2 regions of the Vibrio sinaloensis genome follow, and region 1 is predicted to be linked to the other one. Evidence: predicted binding sites of a transcription regulator. Region 1 holds the regulator's gene; the other holds the start of a gene.

The links. The regulator MetJ, encoded in region 1, represses methionine synthesis genes. The targets are predictions, from matches to a motif close to TTAGACNTNTANANGTCTAA.
Region 2: a site for MetJ is predicted at 3,810-3,829, ahead of metE (5-methyltetrahydropteroyltriglutamate--homocysteine S-methyltransferase). Genes of this name have one in related genera too.

Annotation. Positions count from the first base shown of each region.
Region 1 is NZ_CP096199.1:2,755,892-2,767,129, forward strand. Features, by position in the region: gene MTO69_RS12580 (SPFH domain-containing protein) at 1-392, opposite strand, end outside; gene hslU (HslU--HslV peptidase ATPase subunit) at 627-1,961, opposite strand; gene hslV (ATP-dependent protease subunit HslV) at 2,002-2,544, opposite strand; gene MTO69_RS12595 (SPOR domain-containing protein) at 2,680-3,228, opposite strand; gene cytR (DNA-binding transcriptional regulator CytR) at 3,347-4,354, opposite strand; gene priA (primosomal protein N') at 4,705-6,906, opposite strand; gene rpmE (50S ribosomal protein L31) at 7,187-7,405, shown strand; gene MTO69_RS12615 (malic enzyme-like NAD(P)-binding protein) at 7,666-8,943, shown strand; gene metJ (met regulon transcriptional regulator MetJ) at 9,026-9,343, opposite strand; gene MTO69_RS12625 (O-succinylhomoserine (thiol)-lyase) at 9,559-10,725, shown strand; gene MTO69_RS12630 (bifunctional aspartate kinase/homoserine dehydrogenase II) at 10,725-11,238, shown strand, end outside.
Region 2 is NZ_CP096199.1:1,122,252-1,133,489, forward strand. Features, by position in the region: gene MTO69_RS05275 (EAL domain-containing protein) at 1-792, shown strand, start outside; gene MTO69_RS05280 (hypothetical protein) at 847-1,527, shown strand; gene MTO69_RS05285 (DUF4250 domain-containing protein) at 1,611-1,811, shown strand; gene MTO69_RS05290 (hypothetical protein) at 1,863-2,663, opposite strand; gene MTO69_RS05295 (LysR substrate-binding domain-containing protein) at 2,834-3,745, opposite strand; gene metE (5-methyltetrahydropteroyltriglutamate--homocysteine S-methyltransferase) at 4,012-6,297, shown strand; gene MTO69_RS05305 (organic hydroperoxide resistance protein) at 6,379-6,801, opposite strand; gene MTO69_RS05310 (MarR family winged helix-turn-helix transcriptional regulator) at 6,912-7,379, shown strand; gene MTO69_RS05315 (BLUF domain-containing protein) at 7,392-7,814, opposite strand; gene MTO69_RS05320 (GNAT family N-acetyltransferase) at 7,903-8,466, shown strand; gene MTO69_RS05325 (DNA-3-methyladenine glycosylase I) at 8,459-9,148, opposite strand; gene MTO69_RS05330 (hypothetical protein) at 9,264-9,434, shown strand; gene MTO69_RS05335 (molybdopterin guanine dinucleotide-containing S/N-oxide reductase) at 9,482-11,238, opposite strand, start outside.

The DNA of each region.
Region 1 (11,238 bases):
TGAGGATCGTTGCTCAACTTAAAGCGAAACGTGACAGGAATCTGGCCGATGTAGGTATCCGCAAAACGAACCTGCACCGGCTCCAAACGCTGATAGAAATCCTCACCTTTGCTGTTGCCAAATGACACCGTAATCACTTGATCGTACTTGGTAATCTTTGACAGAAACGGCATACGAAAGTGAATGCCAGGCTCGGTAAACACATCCAGTTCACCGGTAATATTATTTTGGTGTACATAGCTATAGCCCGCATCAGTCATTAATACTGAGCTATTCACTGTTAACCCTAATGCAAGCAGCGGAACACCATATACCGCGGCACGCAGAGTGCGGTGAAGAGTCTGACGTCGTTTCTCCACCTTCGAGCTTTGTCCTAAGCCAAGATCATTCATTATTTTTCTCCATTTAATGTTGATTGAGTTACATAAACCATTCAAAAACAAGATGTTGCTAGTAACTCCTCAACACCGACAAATGTAACAAAATATGAGAGAAAGGAATAATCGAAAGATTGATTAAATTTGTGAATTATTTCCGAATAATTCACATCGGCAATAAAAAGAGACCAAGATCAACAAAGCCGACCCTAAGGTCGGCTTTGTGATTCAAGCATAGGATGCGATTACTTATAGGATGAAGCGACTGAGATCTTCATCTTCAACAAACTCACCAAGACGTGACTTCACATAGTCAGCATCAATGACCAGCTTAGTACCCGACTTGTCGGTGGCTTCGAATGAAATCTCATCCATTAGTCGCTCCATCACCGTGTGTAAACGACGCGCACCAATGTTTTCTGTGGTTTCATTCACCGTCCAAGCGGCTTCAGCAATTTGGGTAATGCCTTCTTCGGTGAACTCGATATCGACCTGCTCGGTTTTCATCAGCGCAATGTACTGCTCCGTCAGCGACGCTTTTGGCTCAGTAAGAATGCGCTTAAAGTCATGGCTTGATAGCGCTTCTAGCTCAACGCGGATTGGCAAACGACCTTGCAACTCAGGGATCAAGTCAGATGGTTTCGCTACTTGGAAAGCGCCAGAAGCAACAAACAGAATGTGGTCAGTTTTAACCATGCCATGCTTAGTCGACACTGTGCTGCCTTCAATCAAAGGGAGCAGATCACGTTGCACCCCTTCACGCGAAACATCAGGGCCCGAGCTCTCACCACGCTTACAAATCTTGTCGATCTCATCGATAAAGACGATACCGTTGTTCTCAACATTGTAGATGGCTTGCTCTTTTAGCTCTTCTTGATTGACCAGTTTCGCTGCTTCTTCTTCAGTAAGCGCTTTGAAGGCATCTTTGATCTTCAGCTTGCGTTTTTTCTTGGTATCGCCCGCTAGGTTTTGGAACATGCCTTGCAGCTGATTGGTCATCTCTTCCATGCCAGGAGGCGCCATGATTTCAACACCCATCTGCGGTGCCGCGATATCAATTTCAATTTCTTTATCGTCGAGTTTGCCTTCACGTAATTTCTTACGGAAGATTTGACGTGTGTTGGATGCGCTTTCATCCTGCTGCTCATTTTGTCCCCAAGCGTCACGCGCAGGTGGCAATAGCGCATCGAGAATTCGTTCTTCCGCCTGCTCTTCAGCGCGGAACTTCACTTTCTCCATTGCCTGCTGATGGGTCATTTTTATCGCCACATCAGTCAGGTCGCGGATAATCGTCTCGACTTCCTTACCTACGTAACCCACTTCGGTAAACTTGGTGGCTTCAACTTTAATAAACGGAGCGTTGGCCAACTTTGCCAATCGACGTGCAATCTCAGTTTTACCGACACCGGTTGGGCCAATCATCAGAATATTTTTTGGGGTAACCTCAACGCGCAAGCTCTCTTCAAGCTGCATACGGCGCCAGCGGTTACGCAGCGCAATCGCGACCGAGCGCTTAGCCTTTTCCTGACCGATAATATGGCGGTTAAGTTCGTGCACAATTTCACGAGGTGTCATTTCAGACATAGTTCAGTTCCTTAAGATTGGTTGGCCACTATCTTTGGTTTTACTCAGCATGCTCGGCAGAGGTTTCTAGTTCTTCAATAGTGTGATGATGGTTGGTGAAGACACAAATGTCACCAGCAATTTTGAGTGATTTTTCCGCGATTTCACGCGCATCTAAATCGGTATTTTCTAGCAGTGCGGTTGCCGCAGCTTGAGCGAAGTTGCCGCCAGAGCCAATCGCAATCAGATCGTTTTCAGGCTGCACTACGTCACCGTTACCGGTGATGATCAAAGAAGCGGTTTCATCGGCAACGGCCAGCAGCGCTTCCAATTTACGCAGAGCGCGGTCACTGCGCCAATCTTTTGCCAGTTCAACCGCTGCCTTGGTTAGGTGGCCTTGGTGCATTTGCAACTTGCTTTCAAAGCGCTCAAACAGAGTAAAAGCATCTGCGGTGCCACCAGCAAAGCCCGCTAGAACCTTGTTGTTATAGAGGCGACGCACTTTGCGCGCATTGCCCTTCATTACTGTGTTACCTAGCGATACTTGTCCATCACCAGCGATGACGACTTTGTTATTACGACGTACGGATACAATGGTAGTCACGAGTAGGGCCTCATAATTTTTTTCATTCAGTGATAGAAACAATATGAGGTTGAAGATTTGCGAATTCAAGGGTAAACCCAGCGGAGAAACACCACCAAAAAAAACGAACCCATTCGGGTTCGTTATTGCAGGGTTTTATTGCGCCTCTTTCCAAATCGCGCACGGCTCTATCTTGGCTCGCTGCAATTTGTGCTTGTCGCGTTCGGCGTCGCGCTTAAACTTGTAGGGCCCCAGCACCACGCGATACCAACTGCTGTCTTCTTTCTTACGAATCTTGCTGTTAATACCTTGGAACGCGATATCGAGCTTACGCGCTTCGGCATCTTTGGCGTTCTTGAAGGCACCACACTGCATGATATAAGGAATTTCCGACACCACTTGTTCTTTGGCTTGCACTTCCACTTCTCGACTCGGTAGCGACTCGACGTAATCCCACTTTTCTTCAGGCGGTGGCGGTAAGGCAGTTTGAGGTTTTGGCTTCGGCTGAGGTTTCGCCGGCTGAGCAACAGGTGTCGGTGGCTCCGGATCTTGACTCAGCAAATACAGTCCATAGCCAAAAGCAGCCACCAAGGTCACGGCCAGTAGGCCACTGCGCCATGGTTTACCTCGTGCTGGGGTTTTCTTTTTGGTGGGCTTGCGGCTATTGGTGCCACGCCCTCTTTTTACGTAATCTCGATTGGCCACGACAGAATATCAATGAAATTAATGTCAATTGAGCGATATGTTAAAGCAGATTGCGACGTGAGAACAGTATTGAAATGGAAGCGGCGCATCAAAATGCGCCGCCCAATTCTAAACTCTTTTATATCACGCGTGGTGGCGCGGCACTGTCGCGAACCACGAGTGTGGTTTCAAGCAAACGCGAGCCAGCTCGTACGTCATGACCACGCAGCAGTTCTAGCATCATCAGCATAGCTTGACGGCCAATCTCGTAACGAGGCTGAGAAATCGTCGTTAACGGTGGATCGCAGTACTGAGCGAACTGAATATCGTCGAAGCCAACAACAGACAAGTCTTGAGGCACTCGGATGCCAAGCTTTTTCGCTTCTTGAATCGCACCGATCGCCATCGCGTCGTTGTGGCAGAACACAGCGGTCGGCGGCTCAGGCAACGACAGTAATTGACGTACCGCTCGCGCACCCGATTCAAAGCTGAAATCGCCAAATGCACGATAGTTAGGGTTCATCGTCACTCCGGCTCGGCGCAGCGCTTGCTGGTACCCCTGCTGACGGAAATGACACAGAGCCGCGGACTGTGGTCCAGATATCTCGGCGATGCGCTTATGCCCCATTTGAGTGAGGTAGTTGACCGCTTCAAAAGCAGAGGTCAAGTTGTCGATATGCACCGTAGGAAGCTCCAGCTCAGGCGCATATTCACACGCCATCACCATAGGCGGTAAGTTTTTCTGCTCGGGTTTGCTGACATCAAACGGCAAATCTGTACCGAGCAGTAACATGCCATCGGCTTGCTTGGTGAATACAAGGTTGACGAACGAGCTCTCGCGCTTTTTCTGCTGACCACTATCGCCTAGTAGTACAATGTAGCCATGCTCCATCGCCGCGTCTTCGATGCCGCGAATGATTTCAGTGTAATAAGGGTCACAGATATCAGGAATGATCGCGATGATCGTTTTGGATTCGTTGCGGCGCAGATTCCTTGCCAACGAATTTGGTGAATATCCAGCTTCTAAAACAGCGTCTTCTACTCGTTTTCTCGTCGCTGATGATACTTTTTCCGGATTCATTAGCGCACGCGAAACCGTCGCTGTCGAAACTCCCGCAAGCTGGGCAACATCCTTCATTGTCGCCATAGTGTACTAACCTCTTAAATATTCCAATCTGGTAGCCAATGCCACCTAAGCCTCTAGATAAAACATCATGCCGTCAGTGCAAAAACAGCGGCACGAACTCGCAGGCTAAAACCTATCTTCTAATTACTTGCATTAAGCAATCGTTTAACTTGCAAAGTATGATGTGAAAACAACGCATTGCAACTCACCTAGTGTATTCATTTCACAACACAAAGTTACGGGAGATTTAACAAAATCAGCAGTCAGTAGGCGATCTTCATCACAAATAAATGAAAAAAACGTGAATAGGGAACGCCGTAGTTATGATAAAGGCTGGCGATGACCATTTATGCCATCCATTGCGTAAGCCGTTAACTCAAGTCTTGCGGCTCGATATCGAGTGTCCAACGCACCTTTTTGGCGTGGGGCAACAGCGCAATGGCGGGCTTTGCACTGGTCAGTAGCTTTTGCATCACAGGACGACTTTCGGTCTGTAATAATAGCTGCCAACGGAACTTTCCGGCGCGTTTGGCTAGCGGCGCGGGCGTCGGGCCTAACACTTGGCATCCCTGCTCAAACAGGGGGTGTGATTCCAAAGTATGACGAACTTGGCGCAAGAACGTTTCCACCAGCTCCGACTGATTGGCCTCGGCGCGAAACAAGGTCAGAAAAGAGAAAGGGGGTAACTGCGCCACTTTGCGCTCTTGCAGCGCGGTTTCGGCAAAGTAATGGTAACTCTTATTCAGCAGCGCTTGCAGCAAACTATGCTCGGGGTGGTGGGTTTGTAAAATCACCTCGCCCGGCTTGCTGGCACGGCCTGCACGACCCGCGACCTGAATAAACAGCTGTGCCAAGCGTTCAGAGGCACGAAAATCGCTACTATACAGTGAGCCGTCCACATCCAGCAGCGCCACTAATGTCACATCAGGAAAATGGTGGCCCTTGGCTAACATTTGAGTGCCGATCAGGATCTGATACTCACCACGACGAATCGACTCCAACGCACTTTCCAGGCTGCCTTTGCGCCGGGTGCTGTCACGGTCAATACGTATGGTTCGGTAATCAGGAAATAGCTCGGCTAATTGGGTCTCAAGCTGCTCGGTCCCCACGCCAACGGTGACTAAATGGGTCGAGCCGCACCCTTGGCATTGATGAATAATGGGTTGCTGTGAACCGCAGTGATGGCAACGGATCTCGTTACTATGTTGATGATAAGTGTAATAGGCATCGCAGCGCTTACATTCAGCAATCCAGCCACAGTCATGGCACATTAATGCCGGTGAAAAACCGCGCCGATTGAGAAACAGCATCACCTGATTGCCGGCATTGAGGTGTTTACGCATCTCAGCAATCAAAGGGGCCGATAAGCCGCTTTCGAGATAGAGCCCTTTAACATCAAGCACTTTATTGGTGGTTGCGGTCGCATTGCCTGCGCGCGCACTCAGCACCAAATGGTGGTACTTGCCAGCCAGCGCATTATATAAAGTCTCAAGGGCTGGAGTGGCAGAGCCGAGCACTATTGGGATCTGCTCTTTACTGGCACGCATCACCGCAACATCACGAGCATGGTAGCGCAAACTGTCTTGTTGCTTGTATGAAGCGTCATGCTCTTCATCGACAATAATGATGCCTAGCTTGGCAAATGGCGTCAGTAACGCCGAGCGAGTACCAATCACGATACCCGCGGCCTTGTCTCGAGCGCTAAGCCAAGCGTTTAAACGCTCCGTATCATTCAATCCTGAATGGATCACCTCGACCGGGACATTAAAGCGCTTTTTAAATCGATTGATGGTTTGTGGCGTTAAGCCGATTTCTGGCACCAATACTAGCGCTTGTTCGCCTTTCTCGAGTACGGGCTTAATCAGGTTAAGGTAGACTTCGGTTTTGCCCGAGCCGGTTACCCCTTCCAGCAGATAACAAGCAAACCCGTCATTGCTATTAACTGTCGCAATCGCCACCGCCTGCTCGGCATTGAGTTTGGGCTTATCTACCGCCGCTTCAATATCATGAGGCCATTGACCGAGCTCTGGCTTTTTCTCAACGGATTCAATCCAACCTTTCTCGACCAAGGTTTTCAGCACCGATGAGCTTATCTCCTGATCAAGCATGGCTTGATGCGCCACTGGCCCGCCTTCGAGCATATGCATCACTTTAGCCTGTTTCACCGCTCGGCCAAATCCCTGCATCAGTTGATCGCGGCCCTGACGAGTTAATTGCCAAGAGACTAAAGTGGCAAAGTCCGCCGGCTTTCCTTTGCGCAGCGCACTCGGCATGGCATTAAAAAGCGTATCTCCCAGCGGGTATTGATAATAAAGGCTGCACCACTGTAATAACTGGTAGAGTTTTTGCGGCCATACGGGCTGGTTGTCGAGGACTTGTTGAATGGGTTTGAGCTTGCTCTGATCAAACTGCGATTCATGAGTCAGTGCCGTGACCACCCCAACCAAGGTTTGACGACCAAATGGTACAGAGACCCGTCCCCCTATAATGGGAAACAGGTGACTGGGTATCAGATAGTCAAATTGTTTATCGAGTGGCACAGGCAGCGCAACTCGAGCAATCGTTGGGCGCATAATCGCTATCAAGCTCTTGGAGAGGTAACGTGGTTTAGTCTAAGGGAAAAGCCCCGCACAAGAAAGAGAGACAGTCAGATACTCCCCTCCCCCTTGCGGCTAAAAAAGTAGCAGTTTTCTTCGCTAACGGCTTGATCCCTGAGTCTCGATTCATTACTATATCGCGCCTTAGAGATATGGCTTGCCAACTGGCAGCGGTATCCAAGCAATTTTTATTAACTACGTGTGGTGTCCGGCTTAGCATCGGATAGCGACACGGCCTATATTCAGAGGTTCTCCCATGAAAGCTGGTATCCACCCAGAGTACAAAGCAGTTAAAGCGACTTGTTCTTGCGGTAACTCTTTTGAGTTCAACTCAACGCTAGACAAAGATTCTATCCACCTAGACGTATGTGACAAATGTCACCCGTTCTACACTGGTAAGCAACGTATCGTTGATACAGGCGGCCGTGTTGATCGCTTCAACAAGCGTTTCGGTGCTCTATCAAGCAAGAAGTAATCACTGCTTAGATATCGAATCAAGAAAAGGACGCTCAGGCGTCCTTTTTTGTTGCCTATAATCAGGTTATCTCGGCGTTATCAGTGCATTGTGTTACCAATGACGGCAAGACCTAGCGATATCTCTTGATATCTGGTCTTATCAGCCTACTTTTACTACTTTTTATTGCTTCCGCTCGCATCCTGACCTATGCAGCTTGACTTAGTTACTCTAAAATGGGTTCCCCCTTTCCTTATAACTATTAACGAGTACCCACACCTATGTCTGATGACAATCGTCAACCACTATCCCCTGAAGAACAATTTCGTCAACAAGCATTGGATTACCATGCCTACCCAACCCCAGGCAAAATTTCGGTCGAACTCACTACGCCGGCCGAGACAGCAAAAGATCTGGCTCTCGCCTACAGCCCAGGTGTAGCAGAACCTGTACGTGAAATCGCGCAAAACGTCGATAACGTTTATAAGTACACAGCAAAAGGCAACATGGTTGCGGTGATCTCTAACGGTACCGCTATTCTTGGTTTAGGTAATCTAGGCCCAATGGCATCAAAGCCTGTGATGGAAGGTAAAGCACTGCTATTTAAGCGCTTTGCAGGTCTTGATTCGATTGATATTGAAGTGAAACACCGCACTATCGAAGAGTTTGTCGATACCGTGGCAAACATTGCCGACACCTTTGGTGGTATCAACCTCGAAGATATCAAGGCACCTGACTGTTTTGAGATTGAAAAGCAGCTGATTGAGCGTTGTGATGTGCCGGTCTTCCACGACGATCAGCATGGTACCGCGATTGTCACCGCAGCAGGTATGCTCAATGCGATTGAGTTACAAGGAAAGAAACTGCAAGACGCAACTATCGTGTGTCTGGGGGCAGGTGCTGCGGCCGTCGCCTGTATGGAACTGCTGATCAAATGTGGCGCGATGCGCGAGAAAATTTACATGCTTGACCGCAAAGGCGTTATTCACACCCGTCGTGACGACCTAAATGAGTACAAGCAACTGTTTGCCAACAACACAGATAAACGTACGCTGGAAGATGTAATTGAAGGCGCTGACTTGTTCCTTGGCGTATCGGGGCCAAACCTGCTGTCTCCAGAAGCGCTGGCACTGATGGCATACAAGCCTGTGGTATTTGCTTGTTCAAACCCAGATCCAGAAATCAAGCCAGAGCTTGCTCAACAAGTTCGCCAAGACCTAATCATGGGTACTGGTCGCAGTGATTACCCAAACCAAGTCAACAATGTACTCTGTTTCCCATTCATTTTCCGCGGCGCTCTGGATGTACGCGCCAGTGAAATTAATGATGAGATGAAACTTGCCGCCGTTGAAGCGATTCGTCAACTAGCCAAAGAAGAGGTCCCGGCTGAAGTGCTCACTGCTGCGGGCATTGATAAGCTTTCTTTTGGTCCTGATTACATCATTCCTAAACCAATGGATCCGCGACTACTGCCTCGCGTGGCGAAAGCCGTGGCTCAAGCAGCAGTAGATTCTGGTGTTGCACGTATCGAAATGCCTGAAAACTACATGAGCGAGTAAGATACAAGTTGCAATAAAAACCGCTGTTTGATACAGCGGTTTTTTTTATTAGGCGCTAAGCGAAAAATTAGGTGCAAGGGTTCTATTCATCAAATGCTTCAAACTCGATGCCCATTTCGGTCATCAGTTTTTTGACTTCGGCCGGAATATCATCCGGACGATCTTTACGCAAATCTTCATCCGTCGGTAGTGGCTGTCCGGTATACGCATGCAAAAACGCTTCGCACAGCAACTCACTGTTGGTCGCATGGCGTAGGTTATTGATCTGACGACGCGTGCGCTCATCAGTTAAAACCTTTAATACTTTCAATGGAATAGAAACAGTGATCTTCTTTACTTGTTCACTTTTCTTTCCATGCTCAGCGTATGGGCTAATGTATTCGCCATTCCAGTCTGCCATTGCGCACCTTTGTAAATAATTGTGTTTTAAATTAGAAACCGCAATTTTAGCGGGATTTATGTCCACAAGCAAAGACATATAGACGTCTAGAAGTATTGACGTCCACATTTTTGACAAGTAAAGTGGTGAGATATGGAGCAGGAAGCGCTGCTTTTACCCGTTCAGGTATAGCGTATTCCCCACAAATAGTCACGATAGTTCGAAAGGAAACACCTATGAGCACCCGCAAACCAGCCACAATCGCGGTACGTACTGGTATCGAGTCAGACACTCAACATCACGCCGTTGTTCCCCCTATTTATCTCTCGACGAACTATGGTTTCCCTGCGTTTGGGGAAGTACCAAAATATGACTATACCCGCTCAGGTAATCCTAATCGTGGCTTACTAGAAACCGCCCTGTACGAGCTCGAATCAGGTAAAGGCGCGGTGGTAACCAACTGCGGAACTTCGGCACTCAACCTTTGGGTATCGGCTTTCTTGGGGCCTCAGGATTTGATTGTCGCTCCTCACGACTGTTATGGCGGCACCTACCGTCTATTCAATACGCGGGCCAATAAAGGGGACTTCAAAGTCCTATTTGTCGATCAATCCGACCCACAAGCGCTCGCCGATGCATTGAGCCAAAAGCCAAAGCTTGTTTTGCTCGAAACCCCATCCAACCCTCTAGTGCGCGTGGTGGACATTGAACAGGTCTGCCAGCAAGCGCATCAAGTTGGAGCTCTGGTGGCGGTCGACAATACCTTCTTGACGCCCGTTTTCCAAAAGCCGCTTGAGCTTGGAGCAGATTTTGTTATCCATTCGACGACTAAGTACATCAACGGCCACTCTGATGTTATTGGCGGTGTGGTGATCACCAAAACAGAGCAACATGCTGAGGAGCTTGCGTGGTGGGGCAACTGCCTGGGCGCCACGGGTACCCCTTTCGACAGCTACATGACCCTGCGTGGCATTCGCACCTTAGGCGCGAGAATGAAAGCGCACGAAGAGAGTGCCAATGCCATTTTGCACTATCTGCAAAGCGAGCCTTTGGTCGGCACCATCTATCACCCTAGCCTGCCCGAGCATCCAGGGCATGAGATTGCCAAAAAGCAACAAAGTGGCTTTGGCTCTATGTTGAGCTTTGAGTTTGCAGGCAGCTTTGAGCAATTGAAGGCGTTTGTCGGCCAACTTGAACTGTTCTCTTTGGCCGAATCTCTCGGTGGGGTGGAGAGCCTGATTTGTCATCCTGCCTCAATGACTCACCGTGCGATGGGTGACGTCGCCTTGGCAGAAGCGGGCATTTCTCAACTGTTGCTGCGTCTGTCTGTGGGTTTAGAAGACAGCGACGATCTCATTGACGATCTCAAGCAAGCCTTTGCGACAGTCAAGGAGGCGCAATAATGTCTAAGACTCCTCGCCAACTGCATAAATTTGGTGGCAGCAGCCTCGCTGACCCAGATTGCTATCAACGCGTTGCGGGCATTTTAAAACAATACTCAAACAGCGACGATCTGATTGTTGTCTCTGCCGCAGGCAAAACCACCAATAGATTGATCGCCTTCACCGAAGCGTTACATAAAGATGGCCGCCTCGCCCATGAAGAGTTGCAATCTTTACGTCAATATCAGTCTGAGCTTATCGAATCACTGATTGAGGGCGAGGCTCAGCAACAGCTGCTCGCCACACTACACGATGAGTTCAGTACGCTCGGCGAGTTGACCGCACCGCTAACTCAAGCAGACAAAGCATCGGTGTTGGGCCATGGTGAAGTGTGGTCTTCACGTTTGCTTGCCGCACTACTTAATCAAAACGGATTAGCCGCCGTCGCTCAAGACGCGCGCTCATTTTTACGCGCGGAATCGGGCACACAGCCTGAGGTAGACTTCGGTGCCTCTTACCCGCTGATTAAAGAAG
Region 2 (11,238 bases), 1.3 Mb from region 1:
TTAATCCGCAACATCCGCCGCCAAGGAGTGAGTATTGCGATTGACGATTTTGGTACCGGTTACAGCTCATTTGCTTACCTGAGTGATTGCAATTTTGATGTGCTGAAAATAGACCGAGAGTTTATTAAAGATTTGAAACCCAACACTCGCCAATACTATATCGTTAAGATGATCACTCAACTGGCTCATACCTTAGAGGTGAAAGTGGTCGCTGAAGGGGTGGAGACCTATGAGGAACTTGAAGTGGTGTGCTCAGTGGGCGTTGATTACATTCAAGGTTATTTCTTCTCTAAACCACTGCCTTTGCACGATCTTGAGCAAGCGTGGGGGTATTATGATCGCCTTGAGCGTTTTTTGTCTGGCTCAAACTGTGCGCGGCGAGACAGCTTGCTCACCCTTTGTAAAATGCACACCCCCAGCTTGGCGCCCAATGATACATTAATGCGTGCCTATGAGCTGTTCCACTCAGAGCAATATCAGTTGGAAGTGATCCCGATTATCGATGGAAAAAAGTGTGTCGGCGTTGTGGGTCGAGAGCAACTCAATCATCACATTTCACCGACGTTGGGCACCAAATTGGAAACCACTCGCGATCTGGTGATGGCGAAGAAAACATTGAATCAAGTGATGCGCACTCAGCTATTCACGGCCTCCTACCATACCAAGCTATCGCAGGCCAAAGAGTTGATTCAATCGGGCATCAAACCTCCATGGCTGGTGGTCAATGATGCTGATGAATTCTTGGGAGTGGTGACCAATCAAGACCTGCTGCACTATTTCACAGATGGCTAATAGAGAAGAATCTGCTATCATCCGCAGCAAATCCAACACCAACTTAGTCAGGTTATGATTCAGCAACTTCTCGCCATTCTTCCACCGATGTTACTCGGCGCACAGCTTATTCTTACTCTCATTTTGGTCAAAGGGGATATCTGCCCTGGTCAGCGTGGGCGCATTCATAAAATGTTGCCGACTCTCGCGATATTATGGCTAGCGGTCGCTTCGTTGCGTATTGAGGCGATGATGGTGGTGTTTGCTATTGGCTACTTTTACTCTCAGGTTCAAACCAAAAAAACGCGACTACAAGGTCCACTATGGGTGATGTATTTAGCCAATGGTTTGGCGCTGTCATACGTGTCGATCATGGTATTTGAACAGGCGTCAGTGGCAGCAGGTTTGAGCGTGTTTGTCGCGATATTTTTGCTTGGGGCGCTGTTTGCACATCTATTGCTGACCATAGCTCGCACCCGTTTAGACGCGTTTCATCGCATATTACCCGTGGCCGGAGTATTGTCGGCGATGTTGATGAGTGTTGCGATTTTGCTCCAAGCTTATGGACTTGACTCGCAAACGCTAACGGAAGTGACTGAGCCGCTAATGGTCGGTTTTGCGCTGATGATTTCAGCGGTTGTGGTATGGAGTTGGCACCTTTTCACCTCCAAGCCTGTCAACAAGTTACAGCTGGGCTTTGCGCTTGCAACCCTATTGTTGGCTTTGGTCTCCAATCAAGCTCTGTTTATGTTGTAAGTCGAAACTTGGATCTGGCTCACTCGTCTACCTTACGTTTGCAACTAAGCTTAGTTGAGCTGGCTTGGAATAAGGAGACGGAGATGGATCTAAGCAACGCAGGCAGTTTTGATAGCATCATATTGTTAGGAATCGTCAACGAAAAACTCCGTTTAGAGTGCGACAGCTTTGAGGAGCTGGTGAGCATGTACGAAATGGATGTTGAACAAGTGGTTGGTAAGTTAGACATGCTCGGCTACAGCTATGACCCACTGACCAACCAATTCAAATCTTATCAGCGCTGAAACGAAAATTGCCAGGTGCGATCAGTGGCACTTGGCAATATTAATTCTCGGTTAAACCAACCACATTCTCGGTATTGGGCGACATAGTTGATCGCTCACATCGTACAGTACGTGCTGGAAACTTTGGATGATGGTGGATGAGATATCGGTGGTCAGATCGCAGAGTTCGTCTTGACTCAGGTTAAGGTGTTTTTCCCTCGCAATACCATTCAGTTTTTCTATCGATAGCGCAGTGTTTGGTGTCGCTAGGCGACTCGGGCTGATAGTGACTAGCTGTTCAATCTTACGCTTCATTTTGTCGCTTGAGGATTGAACTCTCTGCGCGTAGCTCGCTGTTCGGTCGTCAAAAATAGCCAGCCTTAGCTCATTTAATGCTTCCATGCTATCGAACACGTGTTGCCAATGTTGGTGATACTGCTCAATCAGAGTCTCTTGCTCGGTTTTTTTCAACCATTCATTTGTTGTTTCATCCAGTAAATACATACATTGGCGGATGGTTTGACTGTGAATCACTTGATTTCGGCTAACTTCGCGCTGTTGCCAATCGTAGTGCATCGCTTTCAACTTAGTTTGAAAGGTGCGATGTGTCGGCCGATTGGCTGGCGTTGCATTTCCAGTCACCGTTTCTGATATCTCGAGGGATTGGGTAAAAACTTGCTTTAGCTCACTGATCTGAGCTTGGGTGATCTCTTTGGTAAGCGCTCGGTGGCTAAGGTTGCGGTGTTTTAAGCACAACTGAAGCACAAGCCCCAGCTGAACCAGATTCTCGTATTCCGTGCCTACGGTGTCATCTTTTTGTCGTAGGTAGTAAACCACAATGATGGCCAAGGTGGAGATAAGCAATATTTCCATGCAACAGTCCTTTTATTAGCAATCCGATTTACTAATAGTCAGGTTCTGTGCCAAAATTTTAAGCCTTTTAAATCAATAGTTTAGTTTTTTTTCTCTTCAAGTGTGCGCCGAACAAGTGCAGTGTCGCACCAAAAGTGCGATCAATGTCACTAAATTCAGTTGATGTAAGCTTATACGGTTCTGATCCCGTCGAGATGACTCTGTGACTGAATTCTTGCGGTATTAAAAAATGCTTGCAGATAGCGTTTGTCCTTGTCTGAGTGACGGGTTGCAGCAAACAATCGTCGCCATAGCCCGCTCCCCAATGGAATACTCGCAATCAGACCTTGGCGAGAGAATTCACTGATCGCCCAGTTGGGTAGCGCTGCGACGCCTAATCCCGCCGACACCATCTGAATCAACATCAACGTATTATCCGCTTGCTTCCACTGTTTGGGCTCGATGCCCGCGGGCTGCAAGAAATGTTTAACGACATCCAGACGGTTTTTTTGTACCGGGTAGGAGAGCATAACTTGGCCCTGCAAATCCTTGGGCTGAATCGATGTATGTGCTGATAATGGGTGGCCGACAGCGGTGACTAAGCGCATTTCAAAATCAAACAGTGGCTCATAGTGAACTTCGGACCGAGGCTGAATATCCGAAGTAATCACCAAGTCTAACTCGCCAGCGACCAGAGCGGGGAGAGGCTCAAAACCAAACCCAGAGGAAAAGTCGAGTGTGACGCTAGGCCAAGCCTGCTGGTACTCTTTGAGCGCAGGCATCAACCATTGAAAACATGAGTGACATTCGATGGCCATATGCAATCTGCCGTTGACGTCCTCTTTCAAGCTGGCCACTTCGTTTTCGGCGATGGCAACCCTAGGTAATACCTCGTCTGCCAGCTTAAGTAAGATGTCACCTTCGGCGGTGAACTTCACTGGGCGTGTTTTGCGCAAAAACAGCTGTCCGCCTATTCGGGTCTCAAGATCTTTTAACTGGTGGCTTAGCGCCGACTGGGTGAGGTGCAAACTGGTTGCGGTCGCGGTCAATGAGCCAGTGTCGCGTAGTGTTGCCAAGGTTTTGAGGTGTTTGAGCTCAATCATGAATTCCCTTCAGATGACCTGTTTTTGCATGAATAAATCTAACCTACTCCTTTTTAAAGGATGTGTAAACATCTAGACGTCTATTTGTTTTGGTCATAGCCTCGCCCCTAGATTTGGCGCGATCATGAAAGATATTAATAAACATGTTGAATATTTGGAGATTGTTACCGCGTTCGATTGCAGTGATAGTTTAGCCATCCAGACATCTTAGGTTAGTGATGAACTGGCACTGAAATGATTTATATCGATTGATAAGGACGCTCAACATGGCAACGACTACCCATATCCTCGGCTATCCGCGTATTGGCGATAAGCGACAACTAAAATTTGCACTAGAAAAGTATTGGCGCGGTGAAATCGACCAAGCGCAATTGAAATCAGTGGGAGCGCAGTTGCGTCAAACCCATTGGCAAACCCAATCGGATGCCGGTTTAAGCTTTGTGACCGCGGGTGACTTTGCATGGTATGACCATGTATTGACCACCACCTTGCTATTGGGCCATGTCCCTAAGCGCCACCGTGATGGATTTCCTGATCTCGATACTCTATTTAAAGTCGGTCGTGGTCAGTCTCAAGCTCAGTGTGGCTGCAATGGCAACGCTGCATCAGACATGACCAAATGGTTTAACACCAATTACCACTATATCGTGCCTGAGTTTAGTTCACAGGACACGTTCGAGGTGAGTTGGCCGCAGCTGTTTGAAGAGATCAATGAAGCTCAGCAGGCGGGCCATCAAGTGAAACCTGTACTGCTTGGCCCTCTGAGCTACCTGTATTTAGGGAAAGAGGTGGAAGAGGGCTTTGATCGACTCACGCTTTTGCCAAGATTACTCACCGCTTATCAGGCGATTTTGGCCAAACTCGCCAAACAGGGCGTGCAATGGGTGCAAATAGATGAACCGATCTTGGCGCTCGAACTGGAAAAACCTTGGCGCGATGCTTTCAAACTGGCTTACCAAGTGATTCGCTCCGACGTCAAAGTACTGCTCACCACTTACTTTGATTCAGTAGAAGAGACGTTGGATAAAATCGTTGAGCTGGATGTCGATGGTCTGCATGTCGACTTATCAGCGGCGCCGAGCCAGCTTGATGCCGTTATTGCCAAGCTACCTGCACATTGGGTGTTATCTGCGGGGGTGATCAATGGCCGTAACGTATGGCGAGCTGACCTGAGTGCTCAACTGAGTCAACTGCAAAGCGCAAAACAGGCATTGGGAGAGAGGCTCTGGTTGGCGAGTTCATGTTCTCTGCTGCACACCCCTGTCGACTTGGATTTGGAGCGCAATCTGAGTGATGAGGTGCAGAGTTGGTTTGCGTTTGCCAAGCAGAAAGTCAGTGAGATTACCTTGCTTGCTCAAGCTTTGGATGGTGACCAAGCCGCACTCGTCGAGTGTGAAAGCTACAGTGCGCCAATCAAAGCGCGCAAAGGGGCTGCTCATGTGAACAAGCCGCAGGTACAGGCGCGTCTCAACTCTATCACTCGAGCGTTTACACAGCGAAGTGCCCCTTACCCAGAGCGAGCCGCGCACCAGAGCGAAGTGCTTGGTCTACCAATATTCCCAACCACCACTATCGGCTCCTTCCCACAAACCAGCGAGATTCGCGTGCAGCGCAGCGCGTATCGCAGTGGCAAGCTCTCTTATTCAGAGTATCAGCAGGCACTCCAAGGCCACATCGCCGATGCGGTTAAACGTCAAGAAGCCCTCGATCTTGATGTGCTGGTCCATGGTGAAGCAGAGCGTAATGACATGGTGGAGTATTTTGCTGAAAACTTGACGGGGTTCCAAACAACCCAATTTGGTTGGGTGCAAAGCTATGGCTCTCGCTGCGTGAAACCGGCGATTGTGGTGGCAGATATCGAGCGAGAAAAACCAATCACTGTTGAGTGGTCGACTTACGCCCAGTCACTGACCTCAAAACAGATGAAAGGCATGCTCACTGGACCAGTGACTATTTTATGTTGGACGTTCCCGCGTGAGGACATCAGTCGCAAGGCGATCGCCAATCAGCTGGCTTTAGCGCTGCGTGACGAAGTGGCAGATTTGCAGCAAGCAGGAATAAACATCATTCAGATTGATGAGCCGGCCATCCGCGAGGGATTACCGCTTAAGAAACGCGACCACAAAGCGTATCTAGAGTGGGCGGTCGACGCGTTTAAGATTGCTGCTGGCAGTGCCAAACCTGAGACTCAGATTCACACCCATATGTGTTACTCCGAGTTCAATGAGATCATTGATTCGGTCGCAGCACTGGATGCTGATGTCATCACCATTGAAACGTCCCGTTCGAATATGGAGCTGCTGAAGGCGTTCGAAGCGTTTAACTATCCCAATGAGATTGGTCCGGGTGTGTATGACATCCACTCGCCCAATATTCCAAGCAAAGAGTGGATTGAGGGGCTACTGAACAAGGCTGCAGAGAAAATTCCAGTACAGCGCCTGTGGGTGAACCCAGACTGTGGGTTGAAAACCCGAAACTGGCAAGAAACCGAAGCGTCATTAACCAACATGGTATTGGCCGCCAAAGCGCTGCGTAAAGCTTATCAAGCTTAGCGACACCCCAATACAACAATGCCGACCTCTTGGTCGGCATTATTGTGAATCAGTGGCGTTGAGACAGTGGGGAAGCGCGAGTTAGATGCGCTCACCATTGACAGTCACATTGACGTCAATATTGCCGCGCACGGCATTCGAGTATGGGCACACTTGATGTGCGGTGCGCACCAGCTCTAAAGCCTGAGCCTGATCGAGTTCAAGGCTGGCTGCTAGGCTTACGGTAAGAGCGAAGCCGCCTTGCTGATTAGGACCAATCCCTACTTCCGCCGTCACTGGCGCTTGTTGTAATGCCACTTTGGCCTCACGCGCGACGTGCAAAATAGCATTGGAAAAACAAGCAGAGTAACCGGCAGCAAATAACTGCTCAGGGTTGGTCGCATTGCCAGCACCGCCCATCTCCTTTGGATAAGCAAGAGCGACATCCAGTAGTCCATCTTCTGTTTTTACTTGACCGTTGCGGCCTGCCAGTGCGGTTGCTTTGGTTGTGTAGAGTGTAGTCATCATTGGTTCCTATTTTAGGTTGTGTGCAATCTAATTGTTTGCAATATTAGATCGAGTTTTAGGTTTAATGCAAGTATATTGTGCACAATTTATTTTGAGAGGATGGGATCATGTCTTATTGTGATGGTCGAGAAATGTCCGAGCAGCAGCAATCACTGCTGCTTGAAAATCAGGTCTGTTTTCCGCTGTACAGTGCGTCTAATGCGGTGATTCGTACTTATCGCCCATTGTTGGATAAGTTGGATCTGACCTATTCACAATACTTGGTGATGATGGTGCTTTGGGAGTGCGACGGCGTCAGTGTCAAATCACTCGGTCAACGATTACACCTCGACTCTGGAACCCTGACGCCACTGCTGAAACGTCTGGCATTGAAAGGCTATGTAGAAAGAGGGCGCAGCGAACAAGATGAACGGGTTAGAGTTCTTAAATTGACGCCACAAGGTACGGCTTTAAAACAGCAGGCACTGCAAATACCGCAGCAGATGCAGTGTCAGTTTCATCTTGAGCTGGACGAGTTGATTACGCTAAAACGTTTATGTGAAAAAGTGTTGGCGTCAATAGATGTTGACGATTAGCACTCGCTTTAATCAGCTTACCGAAGGCAAAGTGTGCTTGAGCTGCAATAGCAGTTGGTAGGCGCTCTCACCCGACATTTCATAAGGATTAAACTCTTTAGCCCCAGAGTATCGCAAATAGAGTGGGGCAGTGAGTGAAGAAGAGGGGCTATAGCCCATCGACCACTGGCTGAACTCACGAGCGCTGATTTCACGGTAGTCAAGCATGATGATTTTTGAGTGACGCTTGTCGTTTAAGATGCGCTGATACACAAGGTTAACATTTGTTCTTGAGCCTTCTAAACATTGCAAAAAGAAATTGCGGTCAAAGCACAGCATACCTGTGACATCTAGCGCTTGATTGTGCTCTCGAGCCGAGTAAACAATGTTTTCCACCGTGGAGAGATCAAACCCTTTCTCGATAGTGCTGGCATAGACTAGTCGGGTGAGAAACATGGCGGACTCCTTTTAGGGGATGGGTAAACGAACTTAATATAAAACCTAGCGCATAAAAATGTTTTAGCAATGTAGGGAGACAATGATCATGATAGAAACAGCTCGGCTCCGCTTACGTCAATGGCGCGACTGTGATCTACAGGCGTATGGGCGGATCAATGCAGATAAAAGAGTGATGCGTTATTTTCCCGCTTGTTTGTCTCAGCACGAGAGCAATCAGCAGGCACAAACCATCGCCGCTCACATAGAGCAACATGGTTGGGGTTTTTGGGCGCTCGAGCTTAAGCAAACCGGCGAGTTCATCGGTTTTGTCGGTCTTTGGCCGCAAGCGAAAGAGAGTGGACTGCCTAGAGCGCCTATGGTTGAGATTGGCTGGCGAATCGACGCCGACCACTGGGGGCAAGGCTATGCGCCTGAAGCGGCTCAAGCTGCACTGAGCTACGGGTTTAATCAGGTTGAGCTTGAGCAAATCTACTCATTTACAGCGCTAAGTAATTTACCCTCGCAGCGAGTCATGAGCAAAATCGGTATGCAGAATACTGACGAGGTGTTTGACCATCCCAAGTTGCCACAAGGCCATCCGTTACAGCGTCATTGTTTGTACTGCATTACTCGTCAGCAGTGGCAAACCGCCCCCGCGGCGGCTAGATAACTCGGTTGTCTCCGGTGCTGTAGGCAATCACTTGGCTGATGTGGGTAAAGCTGCGACCACTTTGCTGCTGCCAGTCAAGAAAAGCCTTAGTTGCTGCGCTTAATGAGCGCTTGGTATCTCGGCCACCTTCAATGATCCCGCAGTGGCGCAGGTAACTCTCGACATCACCCGAGAGAATAAAGGTATCAACGCCCATTTGACGCAGGCTGTATGGCCCGGTATTGCCGCCCAAGCGTTGGCCGTGTTTTTTCAGATACAGCCACAACCCTGTGATATCTTCATTGGGCCACTGACTGATCATGGTAGCGAAAGAGCCGTGTTCTAACCTTGCCTGGTGAATCATTTGTGCGTTGGCTTGAATAGATTTTACCTTGCTGTGGTGGCGAATAATCCGTGGGTCGGAGGCTTTGGTGTCCCACTGCTCATCAGACAGCATGAGTAACGGTTCAATCTTGAAGCCAAAGAAAACCTCTTCAAATTGAGGCCACTTATTGCGCACTACTTTCCAAGAAATACCACTTTGAAACACTTTCATACTGAAGGCGGCTAACCAACGGTCATCGCCAATCTGAGCCAACTGTTCGCGTGTCAGCGGAGTCGATAGTAGTGATTCAAGCTGCGCTGTGCCGCCTTTTCGCTCGGCTGCGCGTTGGTAAATGTTGTCAAACTTTTCTTGTGTCACGTGACGCTCTCCATTCTTGTTCTTCAGTTAACTTCGGGCAGACAGAAGTTGACCTATCAATGACACATACTAACGACTGTCGCCGGTAAAGTCTGCGAAAAACCGGAGGATAACAATGAAACGTGTTGGGTGTTTTCTCATTCTGAACTTGATGCTAACTGGCTGTCAGATTACCCGAGTTGAGGGTGAGTATCGCGACGTGGAAGTCAAATATCGCCACGGAAAAGAGTCGGGGCAAGATGGCGACTTTTGTCCACCAGGACAAGCTAAAAAGGGACGTTGTTAATCAAAAGCCAGAGCACTTGCTCTGGCTTTTGGCTTAATTATTAATAGTTAACCATTCATGGGAGGAACAAATGCCGTCAGCTCTAATGCCGGTCCGGTGTACTTCTCGATGCGTACTAACGAGGAGTTGGCAGCACAACCATTGGCGAGTCGAGAGGTCGGGATATCTAGGGTGAGGACATTGGCCCCGCCGTTTTTACATAGTCCCGTGTTGGCATCAAGATCAGGCCAGCCACCTTCGTGAATACACACTGAGCCGGGCTTAATCCCATCAGTAACCAACGCGCCAACCAACACTTGACCGCGGTCGTTGTACGCTCTGACGAGATCACCGGTTTTAATACCACGAGCCGCAGCATCTTGGGTGTTGATAGTAATCGGCTCGCGATTGGCAATCGCGTACTGCTCACGCAATGTGGCGTAATTAAATTGGCTATGCAGACGATGCGCTGCGTGTGCTGTCATCAGTTGCAGTTCGCCGTCTTTTGCGGTTCCTGTATATTCGGTTGGTGCCATCCACGTTGGGTGAGGAGGGCAATCCTCAAGCTTGTAGCCCTCAATCGTGCGCGAGTAGATTTCAATTTTGCCACTCGGCGTACCAAGAGGATTCAGCACCGGATCTTTCCTAAAGTCGGCATGACGAACAAACTCAGCCGCTTTTTTGTTGAACTTCATTTCGATTAACTGGTTCTCATCCCAGAATTGACCAAATCGTGGCATACGAATTCTCGCCGCACGCGCGCCTTTTTGCGCGGCTTCATAGAACTCTTTGAGCCAATCCATCTCCTGTTTGCCCTCGGTGAACACTTCGCGTCCTCCGGGCTTGATCATTTCTGCCATATCCGCAAAGACATCGAAGTCATTGCGCGCTTCGCCTTGAGGCTCGACGACCTGTTTCATTGGCACCAGATGTTGGTTACTGTAATCACCCGTCATGGTTAGGTCGTTTCGCTCAAAAGAGGTAGTGATAGGCAAAACGATATCGGCGTGTTTGGCCGCTGCGGTCCAATAGATCTCCGATATAACAATCAGCTCCGGCTTTTGCCATGCGTTGATTAAACGGTTGGTGTCCTGATGATGGGTAAAATTGCCGCCACCCGCCCACCAAATCATTTTGATATCTGGGAAGGTGAGTTGTTTACCGTTGTGTGAGTAGGTTTTGCCTGGGTTTTCTAATGCTTCAACGATACGTGCAACAGGGAAGCTATTCACAGCGCCCGACACTGCCCAGTCGTTGCCAGCAGATGAGCCGCCACCGATCGAGGCCGAAATCGCCGGCAGTACGCCTGCGTCTCGGGTTGGGTTACCGCCATTTGAGTAGTGATAAGAGAAGCCAAAACCACCACCAGGCAAACCAATTTGGCCTAGCATCGCGGCAAGCGTAACCAGCATCCAGTGACGTTGCTCACCGTATTGCTGACGCTGCAATCCCCAGCCCGCCATCAACATGGTGCGGTTCTGACTGAAGATGTCTGCCAGCATCTCCATTTGTTTAGCCGGCACGCCAGTAATGGCTTCTGCCCATTGTGGGGTTTTCTCTACGCCGTCGCTTTTGCCAAGCAAGTAGGCTTCAAACTCAGCGTAACCTGTCGTGTATTTGTCTAGGAAGGCTTGATCGTGCTTGCCGCTTTTCACTAATGCGTGGGCAATACCCATCATCAGTGCGACATCAGTCATTGGGTGAGGGGCTATCCACTGGATCTTGTCTTCAAAAAAATCAATGGTTTCTGAGCGCATTGGGTCGATGGCAATGACGGTCTTACCCGATTTTTTCAATTGATGGAAAAACTCAAGACCAGAACAGT